DNA from 3 places in the Methylibium petroleiphilum PM1 genome. Region 1 is predicted to be linked to each of the others. Evidence: predicted binding sites of a transcription regulator. Region 1 holds the regulator's gene; each other region holds the start of a gene.
What was found. Region 1 encodes HrcA, which represses chaperone genes, less so after heat shock. Its sites were predicted from a motif close to TTAGCACTCNNNNNNNNNGAGTGCTAA; they were not measured.
Positions count from the first base shown of each region.

Region 2: MPE_RS02135 (co-chaperone GroES) is a predicted target of HrcA. The motif match lies at 1,590-1,616, and genes of this name have one in related genera.
Region 3: rpoH (RNA polymerase sigma factor RpoH) is a predicted target of HrcA. The motif match lies at 2,566-2,592, and genes of this name have one in related genera.

Region 1 is NC_008825.1:3,537,572-3,543,261, forward strand. Features, by position in the region: gene MPE_RS16815 (helix-turn-helix transcriptional regulator) at 1-40, opposite strand, end outside; tRNA gene MPE_RS16820 (tRNA-Ile) at 193-269, opposite strand; gene fumC (class II fumarate hydratase) at 408-1,799, shown strand; gene hrcA (heat-inducible transcriptional repressor HrcA) at 1,803-2,831, opposite strand; gene MPE_RS16835 (NAD kinase) at 2,918-3,823, shown strand; gene recN (DNA repair protein RecN) at 3,853-5,574, shown strand; gene rapZ (RNase adapter RapZ) at 5,571-5,690, shown strand, end outside.
Region 2 is NC_008825.1:461,685-467,374, forward strand. Features, by position in the region: gene MPE_RS02125 (SulP family inorganic anion transporter) at 1-585, opposite strand, end outside; gene MPE_RS02130 (P-loop NTPase family protein) at 774-1,502, shown strand; gene MPE_RS02135 (co-chaperone GroES) at 1,719-2,009, shown strand; gene groL (chaperonin GroEL) at 2,133-3,779, shown strand; gene MPE_RS02145 (DUF1631 family protein) at 3,906-5,690, shown strand, end outside.
Region 3 is NC_008825.1:3,369,174-3,374,863, reverse strand. Features, by position in the region: gene cyoE (heme o synthase) at 1-915, shown strand, start outside; gene MPE_RS16010 (SCO family protein) at 912-1,508, shown strand; gene rpoH (RNA polymerase sigma factor RpoH) at 1,579-2,523, opposite strand; gene MPE_RS16000 (acyl-CoA dehydrogenase) at 2,768-3,943, shown strand; gene MPE_RS15995 (response regulator) at 4,138-4,827, shown strand; gene MPE_RS15990 (sensor histidine kinase) at 4,827-5,690, shown strand, end outside.

The DNA of each region.
Region 1 (5,690 bases):
CGGGAAGCTGGTCTGCCGTGCGCACCGGGAACTCGTCCATACAGCCGCTCGTTGGTAGCGTCGTTAAACGCACTATAGGCTGTAATCTTGATTTACTCAAGTTACGCTGTATTTAGAGAATACAGCTCGAAGGCTGATCTCGGCCAACGATGACGCCGCCCGGGGACCGCGCGCAGATCGCTTGGTGTTTGCTGGTAGGCCGTGTTGGACTTGAACCAACGACCAAAGGATTATGAGTCCTCTGCTCTAACCAACTGAGCTAACGGCCCCTTGCTCGGGACCATGGCGTTCCGCGAAGCGCTTGCTTCCAGGAAGGCGATCGACCCGGCACCAGCGCGGATTGTAGGCATCGCTACCATGGCTCTGGCCCTGCGATCGGGAGGCACGCCATGACGACACCCACGACGATGACACCAGCGCGCATTGAACGCGACAGCTTCGGCGACATCGCCGTGCCCGGCGACCGGCTGTGGGGGGCGCAGACGCAGCGCTCGCTGCACCACTTCGACATCTCCACCGAGCGCATGCCGCCGGAGCTGCTGCTGGCGCTGGCGCTGGTGAAGCGCTGCGCCGCCCAGGTGAACCGCGACCTGGGCGTGCTCGACGCGCGCAAGGCCGAGGCCATCATCGCCGCCGCCGACGAGGTGATCGCCGGACAGCATGCCGACGAGTTTCCGCTGTCGCTGTGGCAGACCGGTTCGGGCACGCAGAGCAACATGAACATGAACGAGGTGCTGGCCAACCGCGCCTCGCAGCTGCTGGGCGGGCCGGTGGGCGAGCAGCGGCTGGTGCATCCGAACGACGAGGTGAACCGCGGGCAGTCGTCGAACGACGTGTTTCCCACCGCGATGAACGTGGCCGCGGTCCGCGCGATCGAGGACGCGCTGCTGCCGGCGCTGGCCACGCTGCACGATACGCTGGCCGGCAAGGCACGCGCCTACGCCGAGCTGGTGAAGATCGGCCGCACCCACCTGCAGGACGCCACGCCGCTGAGCCTGGGGCAGGAGATGTCGGGCTGGGTGGCGCAGCTGGCGCACGGCATCGGCCACCTGCGCGCCGCGCTGCCGCACCTGCGCGAGCTGGCGCTGGGCGGCACCGCGGTGGGCACCGGGCTCAATGCGCACCCGGAGTTCGGCACGCGGGTGGCGCAGGCGCTGTCGCAGGCCGCGGGGACCGACTTCGTGTCGGCGCCGAACAAGTTCGAGGCGCTGGCGGCGCACGACGCGCTGGTGCATGCGCACGGCGCGCTGAAGACGCTGGCGGCGTCGCTGATGAAGATCGCCAACGACGTGCGCTGGCTGGCCTCGGGCCCGCGCTCGGGGCTGGGCGAGCTGCGCATTCCGGAGAACGAGCCGGGCAGTTCCATCATGCCCGGCAAGGTGAACCCCACGCAGTGCGAGGCTTTGACGATGGCGTGCTGCCAGGTGCTGGGCAACGACGTGGCGGTGAACGTCGCCGGCGCGTCGGGCAACTTCGAGCTCAACGTCTACAAGCCGGTGATCATCCACAACGTGCTGCAGAGCCTCCGGCTGCTGGCCGACGGCGCGCGCAGCTTCGATGCGCATTGCGCGCGGGGCATCGAGCCGGACCGTGGCCGCATCGCCGAACTGCTGCAACGCTCATTGATGCTGGTGACGGCGTTGAACCCGCACATCGGCTACGACAAGGCCGCGCAGATCGCGAAGAAGGCGCACGCCGAGGGGCTGACGCTGCGCGAGGCGGCCGTGGCCTCGGGGCACCTGACGGGCGAGCAGTTCGATGCGTGGGTGCGGCCGGAGCGGATGATCGGGCCGGGTTGAGCGCTACTTCTGGCTCAGCGCCTGCGTCACCAGCCGCGAGGTGATGTCGACGATCTGGATCATGCGGTCGTACGCCATGCGCGTGGGGCCGATGACGCCCAGCGTGCCGACGATCTTGCCGTCCACCTCGTACGGCGCCGACACCACCGACAGCTCCTCGAACGGCACGATCTGGCTCTCGCCGCCGATGTAGATGCGCACGCCCTCGGCGCGGCTGCTCACGTCGAGCAGGCGCATCAGCTGGGTCTTCTGCTCGAACAGGTCGAACAGCTTGCGCAGCGAGCCCATGTCGCTGGAGAAGTCCTGCATCGTCAGCAGGTTGCGCTCGCCCGAGACCACCACCTGCTCGTTCTCGCCGTCGGCGGCTTCGCTGCCGAACTGCACCGCGGCCTGCATCAGCAGGGCGATCTCGCCGCGCAGCGCGTCGATCTCGGTCTTGAGCCGCTCGCGCACCGCCTCGATGCTGAGGCCGCTGTAGTGGGCGTTGATGAAGTTACTGGCCTCCACCAGCTCGGCCGGGCTGTGGTCGCGCGCGGTGAAGATCACGCGGTTCTGCACGTCGCCGTCGGGCGAGACCAGGATCACCAGCACGCGCCGCTCGCCCAGGCGCATGAACTCGATGTGGTGGAACACGCCGGCCTTGCGCGGCGCGGTGACCACGCCGACGAACTGCGACAGGTTGGACAGCACCTGGGCCGCATGGGTGATCACGCGCTGCGGCTGGTCAGGCTGCAGCTGTTCTTGCGCAGCGGCCAGGCCCGGCTCGCTGCGCGCCATGTCGAGCGGCCGCGCGGTGAGCATGGTGTCGACGAACAGCCGGTAGCCGCGCGCCGTGGGGATGCGCCCGGCGCTGGTGTGCGGGCTGGCGATCAGGCCCAGCTCCTCCAGGTCGGCCATCACGTTGCGGATGGTGGCCGGGCTCAGCTCCAGCCCGGACGCCCGCGACAGCGTGCGCGACCCGACCGGCTGACCATCGGCGATATAGCGCTCGACCAGCGTCTTCAACAGGGTCTTGGCACGTTCGTCGAGCATGGTGGAAATCATTGTAGGGCGCGGTTTTGCGGGCATGTGGCGAGGTGCGCGCCGCGTCGAATGGCTGTGGTGTAATTTCTCTCACCATGGCGAGCCGTTTCCGTCACGCTGCCCTCGTCGGCAAATACCAGGCGCCGGGCAGTCGCCAGGTGCTTGCCAGCGTGGCCGAGTTCCTCACGAACCAGGGGCTCGAGGTCTCGCTCGACACCACCACCGCCATGGCCGTCGGCCTGCCCGACTACGGCGCGCTCGACGCCGCCCAGATCGGCAAGCACTGCGACCTGGCGGTCGTGGTCGGCGGCGACGGCACCATGCTCGGCACCGCGCGGCAACTGGCGCGCTACGGCGTGCCGCTGATCGGCATCAACCAGGGCCGGCTCGGCTTCATGACCGACATCCCGATGGCAGAGTTCCGCGAGACCATCGCACCCATGATCGCCGGCGACTACGAGGAAGAGCACCGCACCATGCTGGAAGGCTGCGTCAAGCGGCCCTCGGGCGACGAGTTCGACGTGATCTACGAGACCTTCGCCGTCAACGACGTGGTGGTGAGCCGCGGCGCCAGCGCCGGCATGGTGGAGCTGCGGGTCGATGTGCAGGACCAGTTCGTGGCCAATTTCCGCGCCGACGGGCTGATCATCTCGTCGCCCACCGGCTCGACCGCCTACGCGCTGTCGGCCGGCGGGCCGATCCTGCACCCGGGCATCTCGGGCTGGCTGATGGTGCCGATCGCGCCGCATGCGCTGTCCAATCGCCCCATCGTGCTGCCCGACGACAGCGAGGTGCGCATCGAGATCGTCGCCGGCCGCGATGCCAGCGTGAACTTCGACCACCAGAGCCTCGCCAGCCTGCTGCACGGCGACCGCATCTGCGTGCGCCGCAGCGAGCACCGCGTGCGCGTGCTGCACCCGCGCGGCTGGAACTTCTATGCCACGCTGCGCCGCAAGCTGCACTGGAACGAAGGTGTGCTGCCCGACGGCGCGCACTCCTGAGCCGTGGGCGGCACGCTGAGGAAGACCCCATGCTGAAGCGCATCGCCCTGCGCGACTTCGTCATCGTGCCCGCGCTCGAGCTCGACCTGCAGGCCGGGTTCACCGCGCTCACCGGCGAGACCGGTGCCGGCAAGTCCATCCTGGTCGATGCGCTGCAGCTCGCGCTCGGCCACCGCGGCGACGCCGGCGTGGTGCGCGAGGGCGCGACGCGCGCCGAGATCAGCGCCGAGTTCGACACGCCGGCCTCGCTGCGGCCCTGGCTGGCCGATGCCGGCTTCGCCGATGAAGAGGACGGTGGCGACGACCCCCTGCTGCTGCGCCGCACGCTCGACGCCCAGGGCAAGAGCCGTGCGTGGATCAACGGCAGCCCGGCCACCATCGGCCAGCTGCGCGAGGCGGGCGAGCACCTGGTCGACATCCACGGGCAGCACGCCTGGCAGAGCCTGACGCGGCCCGACGCGGTGCGCGGCCTGCTCGACGGCTATGCCGGCCTCGACACCGCGCCGCTGGCCGCCGCCTGGAGCGCGTGGCGCAGCGCAAGCGAACAGCTCGCCGACGCGCGCAGCCGCCAGGCCGACCTGGAACGCGAGCGCGAGCGGCTGCAATGGCAGATCGCCGAGCTCGACAAGCTGGCCCCCGGCGCCGACGAATGGCCGGAGCTCAACGCCGAGCACCACCGCCTGAGCCACGCGCAGGCCATCATCGACGCGGTGCAGGCGGCGCTGGCCGCGATCAGCGAGGACGACGACTCGGCCGACGCGCGCAGCGCCCAGGCGATCGGTGCGCTCGAAGGTGTGCTCGACCACGACCCGGCGCTGCGCGATCCCTTCGAGGTGCTGAAGAGCGCGCAGGCCCAGCTGCAGGACGCCGCCCACACGCTGCACGCCACGCTGCGCCACGGCGAGCTGGACCCGGAGCGCCTGCAGGCGCTCGACGAGCGGCTGGCGGCGTGGATGGGCCTCGCGCGGCGCTTCCGCCGGCCGGCCGAGGAATTGCCGGCACTGCGGGCCGCCTGGCGCGACGAGCTCACCCGGCTCGACGCCGCGACCGACCTCGACGCGCTGGAGGCCCGGGTGCAGACCACGCGCCAGGCCTACGACACCGCGGCGCAGGCCGTCAGCTCGCAACGCAAGGCCGCGGCACCGCGGCTCGCCGCGTCGGTGACGGCGGCGATGCAGCAGCTCGGCATGGCCGGCGGGCGCTTCGAGGTGGCGCTGGAGCCGTTGGCCGAGCCGCAGCGGCACGGCCGCGAGGCGGCAGAGTTTCGCGTGGCGGGGCACGCCGGCAGCACGCCGCGCGCGCTGGCCAAGGTGGCCTCGGGCGGCGAGCTGTCGCGCATCGCGCTGGCGATCGCGGTCACCACCAGCGAGCTCGGCGAGACCGGCACGCTGATCTTCGACGAGATCGACGCCGGCGTCGGCGGCAGCGTGGCCGACGCCGTGGGGCAGTTGATGCGCCGCCTGGGCCGCGACCGGCAGGTGCTGTGCGTGACCCACCTGCCGCAGGTGGCCGCCTGCGCCGACCACCACTGCGTGGTCAGCAAGGCCGCGCAGGGCGGCAGCACGCGCAGCCAGGTCGACCCGGTCACCGGCGAGGCGCGGGTGCAGGAGATCGCCCGCATGCTGGGCGGCGGCGCGGCCGGCGGCACCAGCCTGGCCCATGCGCAGGCGCTGCTGGCGGCCGCGACATCGGCCCCGCCGGCGCCTCCGGCCGCGGCCAGTGGTGGTGGACGCAAGCGGCAGCGGGCATGAGCCAGGACACCGTGGCGCCGGCCCTGCCCGACGCACCGCGCGAGGTGGTGCTGGTCACCGGCATCTCCGGCTCGGGCAAGTCGGTGGCGCTGCATGCGCTGGAGGACGCCGGCTTC
Region 2 (5,690 bases), 970 kb from region 1:
GCCGACGACCAGCGAACCGAGGTGCACCACCTCGAGCGGCCGCTGCCAGAGGGCCTCGAGCATCGGCCTCAACCCGGTGCCGGAACTCATGCCCAGCAGGTCGGGCAGGGCATGCAGCGCAATCAGCACCGAGGCGCCGGCGGTGAAGCCGAGCAAGGCCGCCGGCGAGATGAAGTTGGCGATGCTGCCCAGGCGCAGCGCGCCGATCAGGGTCTGCATCACGCCGACCAGCAGCGTGACGGTCAGCGCGAGCTCGATGTAGTCGGGGCTGCGCACCCAGGCGAGCGGCGTGAGCATGGCCGCCAGCGCCAGCGAGTTCGCGTTCGTCGGCCCCGACATCACGTGAAGGCTGGAGCCGAACAGCGCCGCGACGATGCACGGCAGGATGGCGGTGGCCAGGCCGTACTGCGGCGGCAGGCCGGCGAGCGAGGCGAAGGCGATGCCCTGAGGCAGTACCAGCACGGCGCCCAGCAGGCCGGCCAGCAGGTCGGCGCGCAGCGTCTCGCGCGACACGAGCCTGACCCACGGACCGAAGCAGCGTTGTAGCCAGGGCGGGCCGGCAGCCGGCGCAGCGGGTGAGGACATGCCGAATGATAGAAGCCGTTCCGGCCCCGCCGAGGGGCCGTGTCGCGGAGCAGAACGCGATGCGATATCGCGCGGCCCACCGTGTGGCCCAACTCGCTGCGTTGCACAATGTCCCGCACCGGGCGACGAATTCGACCTGGCATCCCGCCGGCCGACGTTCCGCCTTTCGCCATGGAGAGCTGAGCAGCATGACGCAGATTCCCACGCTCGAGACCGCGACCACGTCGAGGATCCACATGATCGGCGGCGAGAAGGGCGGTGTCGGCAAATCGCTCGTGTCGCGTCTGCTGGCGCAGTACCTCATCGACCACGAGGTCCCGTTCACCGGCTTCGATACCGACCGTTCGCACGGCTCGCTGATGCGCTTCTATGCAGGCTACGCCTCGCCGGTGCTGGCCGATCGCTACGAGGCGCTGGATGCGATCGTCGAGGCGGCCATCGAGGCCCCGGGCCGCCGTGTGCTGGTCGACCTGGCAGCGCAGACCCATGATCCTCTGGTGAAGTGGATGGATGAGTCGGGCGTGCTGGACCTGGCCGACATGTCCGGTGTCGCCATCCACTACTGGCACGTGATGGACTCCGGCAAGGACTCGGTCGATCTGCTCAAGCGCCTGCTCGACCGCTTCGGCCGGCGCCTGCGCTACGTGCTGGTGCGCAACCAGCTCCGCGGCGACGACTTCAGCCAGCTCGAGAAGTCGGGCGAACAGGATCGCGCGCTGGCACTGGGCGCTCGTGTGATCACGCTCAAGCGCCTGCACGACTCGGTGGTGCAGAAGATCGACGCCAGCAACAGCAGCTTCTGGGCCGCGCGCAACTCGCCCGGCAGCGAAGGCCCGAGCCTGGGTCTGATGGAGCGCCAGCGTCTCAAGCTCTGGCTGAACCACGCCTTCAGCGAGATCGAGACGGCGGGGGTCTGACCGCGGCGGCCCGCCGCAAGTCGGGCCTTCGTCACGCTCCGGGCGCGGCGCTATTGAAACGCCGTGAGCGACCCCTATAATCTGTCGCTAGCACTCGCGCAGACTGAGTGCTAACAAGCCGGAGACGGCATCATCGTCTCTGGCTGCGCAATTGTGAGCTTGCGCTAACTGCGCGAAACAAGTCCGTAGATATTCGATACCCATCAAGGAGATGCGATGAAACTTCGTCCTTTGCACGATCGCGTGATCGTCAAGCGCCTCGAACAGGAAACCAAGACCGCTTCGGGCATCGTGATCCCCGACAACGCCGCCGAGAAGCCCGACCAGGGTGAAGTGCTGGCCGTGGGTCCGGGCAAGCGCAACGACAAGGGCGACTTCATCGCCCTGAACTGCAAGGTCGGCGATCGCGTGCTGTTCGGCAAGTACAGCGGCCAGACCGTCAAGGTCGACGGTGACGAACTGCTGGTGATGCGCGAGGAAGACCTCTTCGCCGTGGTTGAAAAGTAAATCGCGTGCGATTTGCTTTCGTCGCAGGCTGACTTCGCGCAGCGAAGTCAAGGCCCCAAGGGTCGGCCGTAGACAGAAGAATTCCCCGGCGCGAGCCGGCAAATCAGATTTCGGAGAATACAAATGGCAGCTAAAGACGTCGTTTTCGGAGGTGAAGCCCGCGCGCGCATGGTCGAAGGCGTGAACATCCTGGCCAACGCGGTCAAGGTGACGCTGGGCCCGAAGGGCCGCAACGTGGTGCTCGAGCGTTCGTTCGGCGCCCCGACCGTGACCAAGGACGGTGTGTCCGTGGCCAAGGAAATCGAGCTGAAGGACAAGCTCCAGAACATGGGCGCCCAGATGGTCAAGGAAGTCGCTTCCAAGACCTCGGACAACGCCGGTGACGGCACCACCACCGCCACCGTGCTGGCCCAGGCGATCGTGCGCGAAGGCATGAAGTACGTGGCCGCGGGCATGAACCCGATGGACCTGAAGCGCGGCATCGACAAGGCCGTCGTGAGCTTGGTCGAGCAGCTGAAGAAGCAGTCGAAGCCGACCACCACCAGCAAGGAAATCGCCCAGGTCGGCACCATCTCGGCGAATTCGGACGACGACGTCGGCCAGATCATCGCGTCGGCGATGGACAAGGTCGGCAAGGAAGGCGTCATCACCGTCGAAGACGGCAAGAGCCTGAACAACGAGCTCGACGTGGTCGAAGGCATGCAGTTCGACCGCGGCTACCTGTCGCCCTACTTCATCAACAACCCGGAAAAGCAGAGCGCGGTGCTCGACAACCCGTTCGTGCTGCTCTACGACAAGAAGATCAGCAACATCCGTGACCTGCTGCCGACGCTGGAGCAGGTGGCCAAGTCGGGCCGTCCGCTGCTGATCATCGCCGAGGAAGTCGAAGGCGAAGCGCTCGCGACGCTGGTGGTCAACACCATCCGCGGCATCCTGAAGGTCGTGGCCGTCAAGGCGCCGGGCTTCGGTGACCGTCGCAAGGCGATGCTCGAGGACATCGCGATCCTGACCGGCGGCAAGGTCATCGCCGAGGAAGTCGGCCTGACGCTCGAGAAGGTCACGCTGGCCGACCTGGGCCAGGCCAAGCGCGTCGAGGTGGGCAAGGAAAACACCACGATCATCGACGGCGCCGGCGCCGCGGGCGACATCGAAGCCCGCGTCAAGCAGGTGCGCGTGCAGATCGAGGAAGCCACCAGCGACTACGACCGCGAGAAGCTCCAGGAGCGCGTGGCCAAGCTCGCCGGCGGCGTGGCCGTCATCAAGGTCGGTGCCGCCACCGAAGTCGAGATGAAGGAAAAGAAGGCCCGTGTCGAAGACGCCCTGCACGCCACGCGTGCCGCGGTGGAAGAAGGCATCGTGGCCGGCGGTGGCGTGGCGCTGCTGCGCGCCAAGCAGGCCGCCGGTGCGATCAAGGGCGACAACGCCGACCAGGACGCCGGCATCAAGCTGATCCTGCGTGCGATCGAGGAGCCGCTGCGCATCATCGTCACCAACGCCGGTGACGAAGCCAGCGTGGTGGTGAACGCCGTGCTCGCCGGCAAGGGCAACTACGGCTACAACGCCGCCAACGGCACCTACGGCGACATGATCGAGATGGGCATCCTGGACCCGACCAAGGTGACCCGCACCGCGCTGCAGAACGCCGCCTCGGTGGCCGCGCTGATGCTGACGACGGAAGCCATGGTCGCCGAGTCGCCCAAGGACGACGCGCCGGCCGGCGGCATGCCGGGTGGCATGGGCGGCATGGGTGGCATGGGCATGGACATGTGATGTCCCGCCGGCCTCCCACGGGAGGCCGGCCGCCTGGGCTCTGCCCAGAACCGCGTCAGCAAGGGCCGCAGAAATGCGGCCCTTTTTCATGCGCGTTCGGCGAACGCTCCCGGGATAATCGGGCGCATGGATGTCTCGCCGCTGCTGCAGCGCTACCTCGACAGCTGTCTCGCGGAGGTGCCGCGCTGGATGAGCCGGGTCGCGAACGAGGCCCTGCAGGCGCTGCACGCACCGACCACCCGCAGCGCGCTGCGCGAACTGCCGGCGCGCCCGCGCGACGACGCCGAGCTGGCCCTGCGTCACAACCATCCGCTGTGGGCGCGTCGCGTCGGTGAGTTGCTGGGTTCGCGCTGGCGCAGCGAGATCGAGGCCGGCGCGCCCGACGCGGGCGCGACGCTGTCGCCGCGTCCGGCCTGGTCGGCCGAAGCGCTGACGCTGGTCGACGAAGCCGAGGCCGAAGAGAACATCGAGCTGCTGCGCGCGGTGCAGCTGGTCGACCACGCCGCCGAGCACGAGCTGCACGAGCTGCAGTCGCGCACAGCGACGCTGCGCGGCCAGGACGCGGTGCGCGCGACCTCCAACCTGCTGCGGCCCGAGCTGCTGGTGCGGGCGGTGTGGGACGCCAGCGAGGTGCTGGGCCTCGGCGCACCGGCCCGCAAGGCACTGATGCGCGCCAGCGGCGAGCCGCTGGCACAGGCGCTGAAGCAGGTCGCGATCGACGCCGGCCGGCGCCTGGCCGACTGGGGGGTCGGCCAGGCGGCCTGGAAGGCCAGCTCCACGCCGGCGGCACGGCGGGTCGCGCCGCCGAATTCCGGCTACGACCTGACGCGTCCCGGCGCACTCGACAGCCTGCGCAGCCGCCTCAGCACGCGCTACGCGAACATCGACGGTGCCACGCGCGCCGGTCCGATGGACGAGGCCGATTCGCTGCAGCAGCTCGACCGCAATCTGGTGCATGTGCTGGCGCGGCGACCGCTGGGGATCCAGGGCGCCGACCGCCTGATGGCCCGGCTGCCCTTCCTCGAGGCGGCCGGCCGCCACGACGACGACCGCGAGATCATGCTGCTGGTGGCCCACCTGAGCGGCGCCGTGCTCGACGACGCGCTGCTGCCGCTGCCGGTGCGTTCCACGCTGGCCAGCTTGCAGGCACCGTTGCTGCGCGTGGCGCTGCGCGAGCCCCGGGTGCTGGAGGATCACTCGCACCCGATCTGGCAGATGATGATTCGGCTCGCGTCGCACACGGCCGGCTTCCAGGACGACGATGATCCCCGGCTGTGCGCGTTGCTGCTCGACGTCGAGGTGCTGTTCACGCGCCTGCAGGCGGCCACGCCGGCGATCGCGGTGCACGCGCAGGCGCTGACCGCGCTCGATTCGCTGCTGGTCGGCGAGCTCGACGCCGAGCGGCGTGAGGCCGCTGCGCCGATCGCCAAGCTGCAGGCGGCCGCGCGGCGCGTCACGATGGTCGAGGCGCTGCGCCGGCAGGTGCGACTCGAACTGCAGGACGCGACCTCGCCGTGGCGCATCGAGGGCAGTACGCCGGCCCGCCCGGCCGCGGCGGTGGTGCTGGACGAGACGCTGCAGCACTTCCTCACCGGGCCGTGGCCCGAGGTGCTGGCGCATGCCCTGATCAACGACGGCGAGCAGGCCGACACGACGCGCGGTCTGCTGGCCGTGGTGCCGGATCTGCTCGCCAGCCTTGCGCCGCTGCGCAGCGAGGACGACCGTCGCCGCCTGGTGGCCGCGGTGCCGGGCCTGGTGCAGCGACTGCAGCAGGGCATGGCGCGCATCGCCACACCTCCCTCGCAACGCGATGCCGTGCTGGCCACCCTGATGGCATGCCACACCGACCTGTTGCGGCCGATCGGGAGTGCGGCGGTGTCCCTCACGCCAGAGGAAATCGTGCGCCGGATG
Region 3 (5,690 bases), 170 kb from region 1:
CCACCCGCCGCGCTGCACACCTGGCTGTCGCGCTGGCGCCAGTTCAGCGCGCTGACCAAGCCGCGCGTGGTGCAGCTCATCGTGTTCTGCGCAGCCATCGGCATGCTGTTGGCCGTGCCCGGCTGGCCGTCGCTGCCTGCTTGGGGCGTGGCCCTGGCGGCCTCGATCGGCATCTGGCTGGTGGCCAGCGCCGCCGCAGCCTTCAACTGCCTGGTCGAGCAGACCATCGATTCGAAGATGAAGCGCACGGCCTGGCGCCCGACAGCGAAGGGCGAGCTGAGCAACACCCAGACCCTCAGCTTCGCCGTGCTGCTGTGCGCGGCCGGCATGGCCGTGCTGTGGGTCTGGGTCAATGCGCTGACGATGTGGCTCACCTTCGCCACCTTTGTCGGCTATGCAGTGATCTACACCGTGTTGCTGAAGCCGGCGACGCCGCAGAACATCGTGATCGGGGGTGCCTCGGGCGCGATGCCGCCGGTGCTGGGCTGGGCCGCGATGCGCGGAGAACTCGGCGCCGAACCGTGGATCCTCTGCCTGATCATCTTTCTGTGGACGCCGCCGCATTTCTGGGCGCTGGCGCTCTACCGCGCCGAAGACTATGCGCGGGCCGGTCTGCCGATGCTGCCGGTGACGCACGGCAACGACTTTACGCGCCTGCAGATCCTGCTCTACACCTTCGTGCTGTTCGCCGCGACCCTGCTGCCCTTCGTCTACGGCATGAGCGGCTGGTTCTACCTGGTCGCGGCCTGCGCGTTGGGCGTGGGCTTCTGCGGCCATGCTTTCCGGCTGTGGCGCCACTACAGCGAAGCGCTGGCGCGACGCACCTTCCGTTTCTCGATCTGGCACCTGTCGCTGCTGTTCGCGGCCTTGCTGCTCGACCACTACCTGGGCCCGCTGCTGCGGGGTACGCCATGATGATGCGCAGGCTCGCCGTACTCACCGTCTGTGCCGCGCTCGGGCTGCTGGCCGCCTGCGACCCGGCGGACAAGCCCGCCGAGCCCTTCAAGGGCATCGACATCACCGGCGCCGACTACGCACGCGACTTCGCTCTGAGCGACGTCGAGGGGCACCCGCGCACGCTGGCCGACTTCAAGGGCAAGGCGACCGTGGTGTTCTTCGGGTACACACAGTGCCCCGATGTCTGCCCCACCACGATGGCCGAACTGGCCGCCGTGAAGAAGCAGCTCGGCGCGGACGGCGACAAGCTGCAGGCGGTCTTCATCACCGTCGATCCGGAGCGCGACACGCCGGAGATCCTGAAGGCCTATATGAGCAGCTTCGACCCGAGCTTCGTCGCGCTGCGCAGCACGCCCGAGCAGACCCAGGCGGTCGCGAAGTCCTTCAAGGCCTTCTTCCGCAAGGTCCCGGGCAAGGCGGCGGACAGCTACACGATGGACCACACGGCGGGCGCGTACGTCTACGATCCGCAAGGGCGGCTCCGTCTGTTCGTGCGCTACGGACAGCCGATCGAGGCCTGGGTAGCCGATCTGAAGCAGTTGCTGGCCTGAAAAAAGGCCGGCCCCATGAACAAAGCGGCCCGCGGGCCGCTTTGTCGTCGCCGCAAGGCACGTCAGGGACTCAGGCGTAGGCGGCCAGCGCCTTGCGCATCTTCTTCATGGCGGCTACCTCGATCTGGCGGATCCGCTCGGCGCTGACGCCGTACTCGGCGGCCAGTTCATGCAGCGTCATGCCGCCTGAACCGTTGTCGTTGACCTTGAGCCAGCGTTCCTCGACGATGCGTCGGCTGCGCGCGTCCAGCACGTCCAGCGCCTCGCCGATGCCGTCGCCGGCCAGCGCGTCACGGCGCTGGGCGTCGAGCACACGCGTCGGCTCGTGGCGGTCGTCGGCCAGATAGGCGATCGGCGCGTAGCTCTCGTCGCCGTCGTCGGTCTGTGGATCGAGCGCGACATCGCCACCCGACAGGCGCGTCTCCATCTCGATCACTTCCTCGCGCTTGACCTTGAGTTCACTGGCCACGATGTCGATCTCGGCATCGGTCAGCGTGCTGCGGTGCAGGTCGCTGTCGGTGGCATCGCCCTTGAAACCCTGTTTCATCGAGCGCAGGTTGAAGAACAGCTTGCGCTGTGCCTTCGTGGTCGCCAGCTTGACCATGCGCCAGTTGCGCAGCACGTACTCGTGAATTTCGGCCTTGATCCAGTGCAGCGCATAGCTGACCAGTCGCACGCCCTGGCTGGGGTCGAAGCGCTTGACGGCCTTCATCAGGCCGACATTGCCTTCCTGGATCAGGTCGCCGTGAGGGAGTCCGTAGCCCAGGTACTGACGCGATACCGACACGACCAGACGCAAGTGCGACAGCACCAAGCGACCGGCAGCCTCGAGGTCGTGTTCGTCACGCAGCCGCTGGCCGAGCGACTGCTCTTCCTCGAGCGTCAGCATCGGCAGGCGGTTCACGGCGGCGATATAGGCATTCAGGTCGCCGAGCGACGGGACCAGCGCCCACGGATCGCGCACCGTCAGCGCCTGCGAGCCCGCGGAAGTGTTCAGGGACAGCGTGGTGTTCATGGCATCGAAAGACATCCAGAACCTCCTTTCGTTCCATCAATATTAGCACTCACGTAAAACGAGTGCTAAAACTCCAAGACGGAAGGGCCAAGGACTGCCCGGATCACGCTGCTTCGATCGGGCAAGCCGAAACCTCTTCGGTAGTGAGCATATGCTTACAAATGCCGCTGCGGTCGAGGTGCGATGGCCCGTCACCCCGGGCGCTGCGAGCTCGCTAGACTGCGTTTCTTACCCGGAGACCGCCATGGCCGCCAGCTTCCATTGGGACGACCCCCTGCTGCTCGACAGCCAGCTGAGCGAGGACGAACGCGCTGTGCGCGACGCCGCGCAGGCTTACTGCCGGGACCGCCTGGCGCCTCGTGTGCTGGAGGCCTTTCGCCACGAGAAGACCGACCCGGCCATCTTCCGCGAGATGGGCGAGCTCGGCCTGCTCGGCGCCACGCTTCCCGAAGCCTATGGTGGCGCCGGCCTCAACCACGTTTGTTACGGCCTGGTGGCCCGCGAGGTCGAACGTGTCGATTCCGGATACCGCTCGATGATGAGCGTGCAGAGCTCGCTCGTCATGGTGCCCATCCACGCCTTCGGGACCGAAGCCCAGAAACAGAAGTACCTGCCCAAGCTCGCCCGCGGCGAATGGATCGGCTGCTTCGGCCTCACCGAGCCCAACCACGGTTCCGACCCCGGCAGCCTGGCCACGCGCGCGCGCGCCGTGCAGGGCGGCTACGTCCTCAGCGGCGCCAAGATGTGGATCACCAACAGCCCCATCGCCGACGTCTTCGTTGTCTGGGCCAAGGACGATGGCGGGCAGATCCGAGGCTTCATCCTGGACAAGGGCATGAAGGGCCTGGAAGCCCCTGCGGTGCACGGCAAGGTCGGCCTGCGGGCCTCGCTCACCGGCGAGATCGTCATGGACGAGGTGTTCTGTCCCGAGGAGAACGCCTTTCCCGAGGTGCGCGGCCTGAAGGGGCCCTTCACCTGCCTCAACAGCGCCCGCTACGGCATCGCCTGGGGAGCGCTGGGTGCTGCGGAGGACTGTTTCCACCGCGCCCGCCAGTACGTGCTCGACCGCCCGCAGTTCGGCCGGCCGCTGGCGGCCAACCAGCTGATCCAGAAGAAGCTTGCCGACATGCAGACCGAGATCACGCTGGGTCTGCAGGGCTGCCTGCGGCTGGGGCGCATGAAGGACGAAGGCACGGCGGCGGTCGAGATCACCAGCATCATGAAGCGCAACTCCTGCGGCAAGAGCCTGGAGATCGCCCGGATGGCGCGCGACATGATGGGCGGCAACGGCATCTCCGACGAGTTCGGCGTGGCGCGCCACCTGGTCAACCTCGAGGTGGTCAACACCTACGAGGGCACGCACGACGTGCATGCCCTGATCCTCGGGCGGGCCATCACGGGAATCCAGGCGTTCTGCTGAGGCCGGATCGCGCGGCCGGCGTGCATCTCCCCTCAGGTTGGCGTCAGCCCACCGTCAGTACGCTGCCGAACGCAGCGGAGACGATGCGGGTCGACGGGGAGGCAGGCCTGCGCGCTACAGTGCGGGCCATGGTCATCGCTTCCACTTCGAACATGATTCACCGTTCCAAGGCACTCGCGCAAGACCCATCCTCCATGCACATCCTGCTGGCTGAAGACGACCCGGCACTGGCCGAGTCGACGGCGCGCGCACTGCGCTCGCAAGGCTGGGTGGTCGACCACACGCCCCGCGGGGAACCGGTCCCGACGTCTGTCAAGACGGATCCCTACGACCTCCTGATCCTCGACATCGGCCTGATCGGCATCGATGGCTTCGAGACGCTGCGTCGTGTGCGCGAGCAGGGCTCGACCCTGCCGGTCCTGATGCTGACCGCGCGCGACGCGATCGAGGATCGCGTGCACGGCCTCGAGATGGGCGCCGACGACTACCTCGTCAAGCCGTTCGCGCTGGCCGAGTTGATCGCGCGGGTGAAGGTGCTGACGCGCCGTCACCAGGCGCGCCAGGGCAGCGTGCTCTCGATGGGTGGGTTGCGCATGGACCTCGAGGCCAACCGGGCCTGGATCGGCGAACAGCCGCTCGATTTGTCGGCGCGCGAATGGGCGGTGCTCGAGTACCTGCTCAGCCGGGTCGGACATGTCGTCGGCAAGGAGCAGATTCTGCAGGCCATCAGTGGCTGGGACGATGCGCTGTCGGAGAACGCGGTCGAGGTCTACGTCTCGCGCCTGCGGCCGAAGATCGAGCCGGCCGGCCTGCGCATCCGCGCCGTGCGCGGCTTCGGCTACCTCGTGGAAGAAGTCGCCGGAGCCGCTCCCTCCGTGCAGTGATGCTCAACAGCCTGAAGGCCACCCTCCTGCTGTGGGTGGTGCTCCTCACGGTGCTGATCGCGCCGGTGCGGCTGTTCTTTGACCTGCGCGGCCAGCTGCAGCGCACCAGCGATGCCTACGACGTCGGACTGAGCGACTGGGCCTTGGCGCTGGGCAACCTGGTGCACGTGATCGACGGGCAGGTGGAGTTCGAGCTGAACCAGCAGACCGAGCAGTCGCTGCGCACGAGCGCAACGGACACCACCTACTACATCGTGCTCGACGCCGACGGCCAGCGGCTGGCTGGCGACGCCCCGCTGGCCAGTCCGCCGATCACGCTCGCTCGTGGCGAGCGCCGGATGTTCAACACGCGGGTCGACGATCATCCCGTGCGGATGGCGGTGCACGCGGTCGAGTGCGGCGCCCGGCTGTGTCAGGTTCGCGTGGCGGAGACGCTGGTCAAGCGGGACAAGGCGCGCAACGAATCGCTGGTGCTGACACTGACGCTCGCGCTGGTGTTCGCATTGGTGTTCGCGGTGGCGATCTGGTGGGTGGTGCGGCACGCGATGCAGCCGCTCGAGTCCGTCAACGAGCAGCTGGCGCAGCGCTCGCTCGACGACCTGCGGCCCCTGCGTCGCGGGCGCATGCCCAGCGAGGTGCAGCCGCTCCTCAACGCGATCGACCAGCTGCTGCAGCGCGTGGCGGCCGACGCGACGCGGCAGCGCCATTTCATCGCCGATGCGGCACACCAGTTGCGCACCCCGCTGACTGCGCTGCGGACCGAGTCCGAGCTGGCGTTGCTGGAAGCCCACCCGCCCGCCGTCCATGCAACGCTCGAGCGCGTGCATCGTTCGACGCAGCGCGTGGCCCGGGCCGCGGACCAG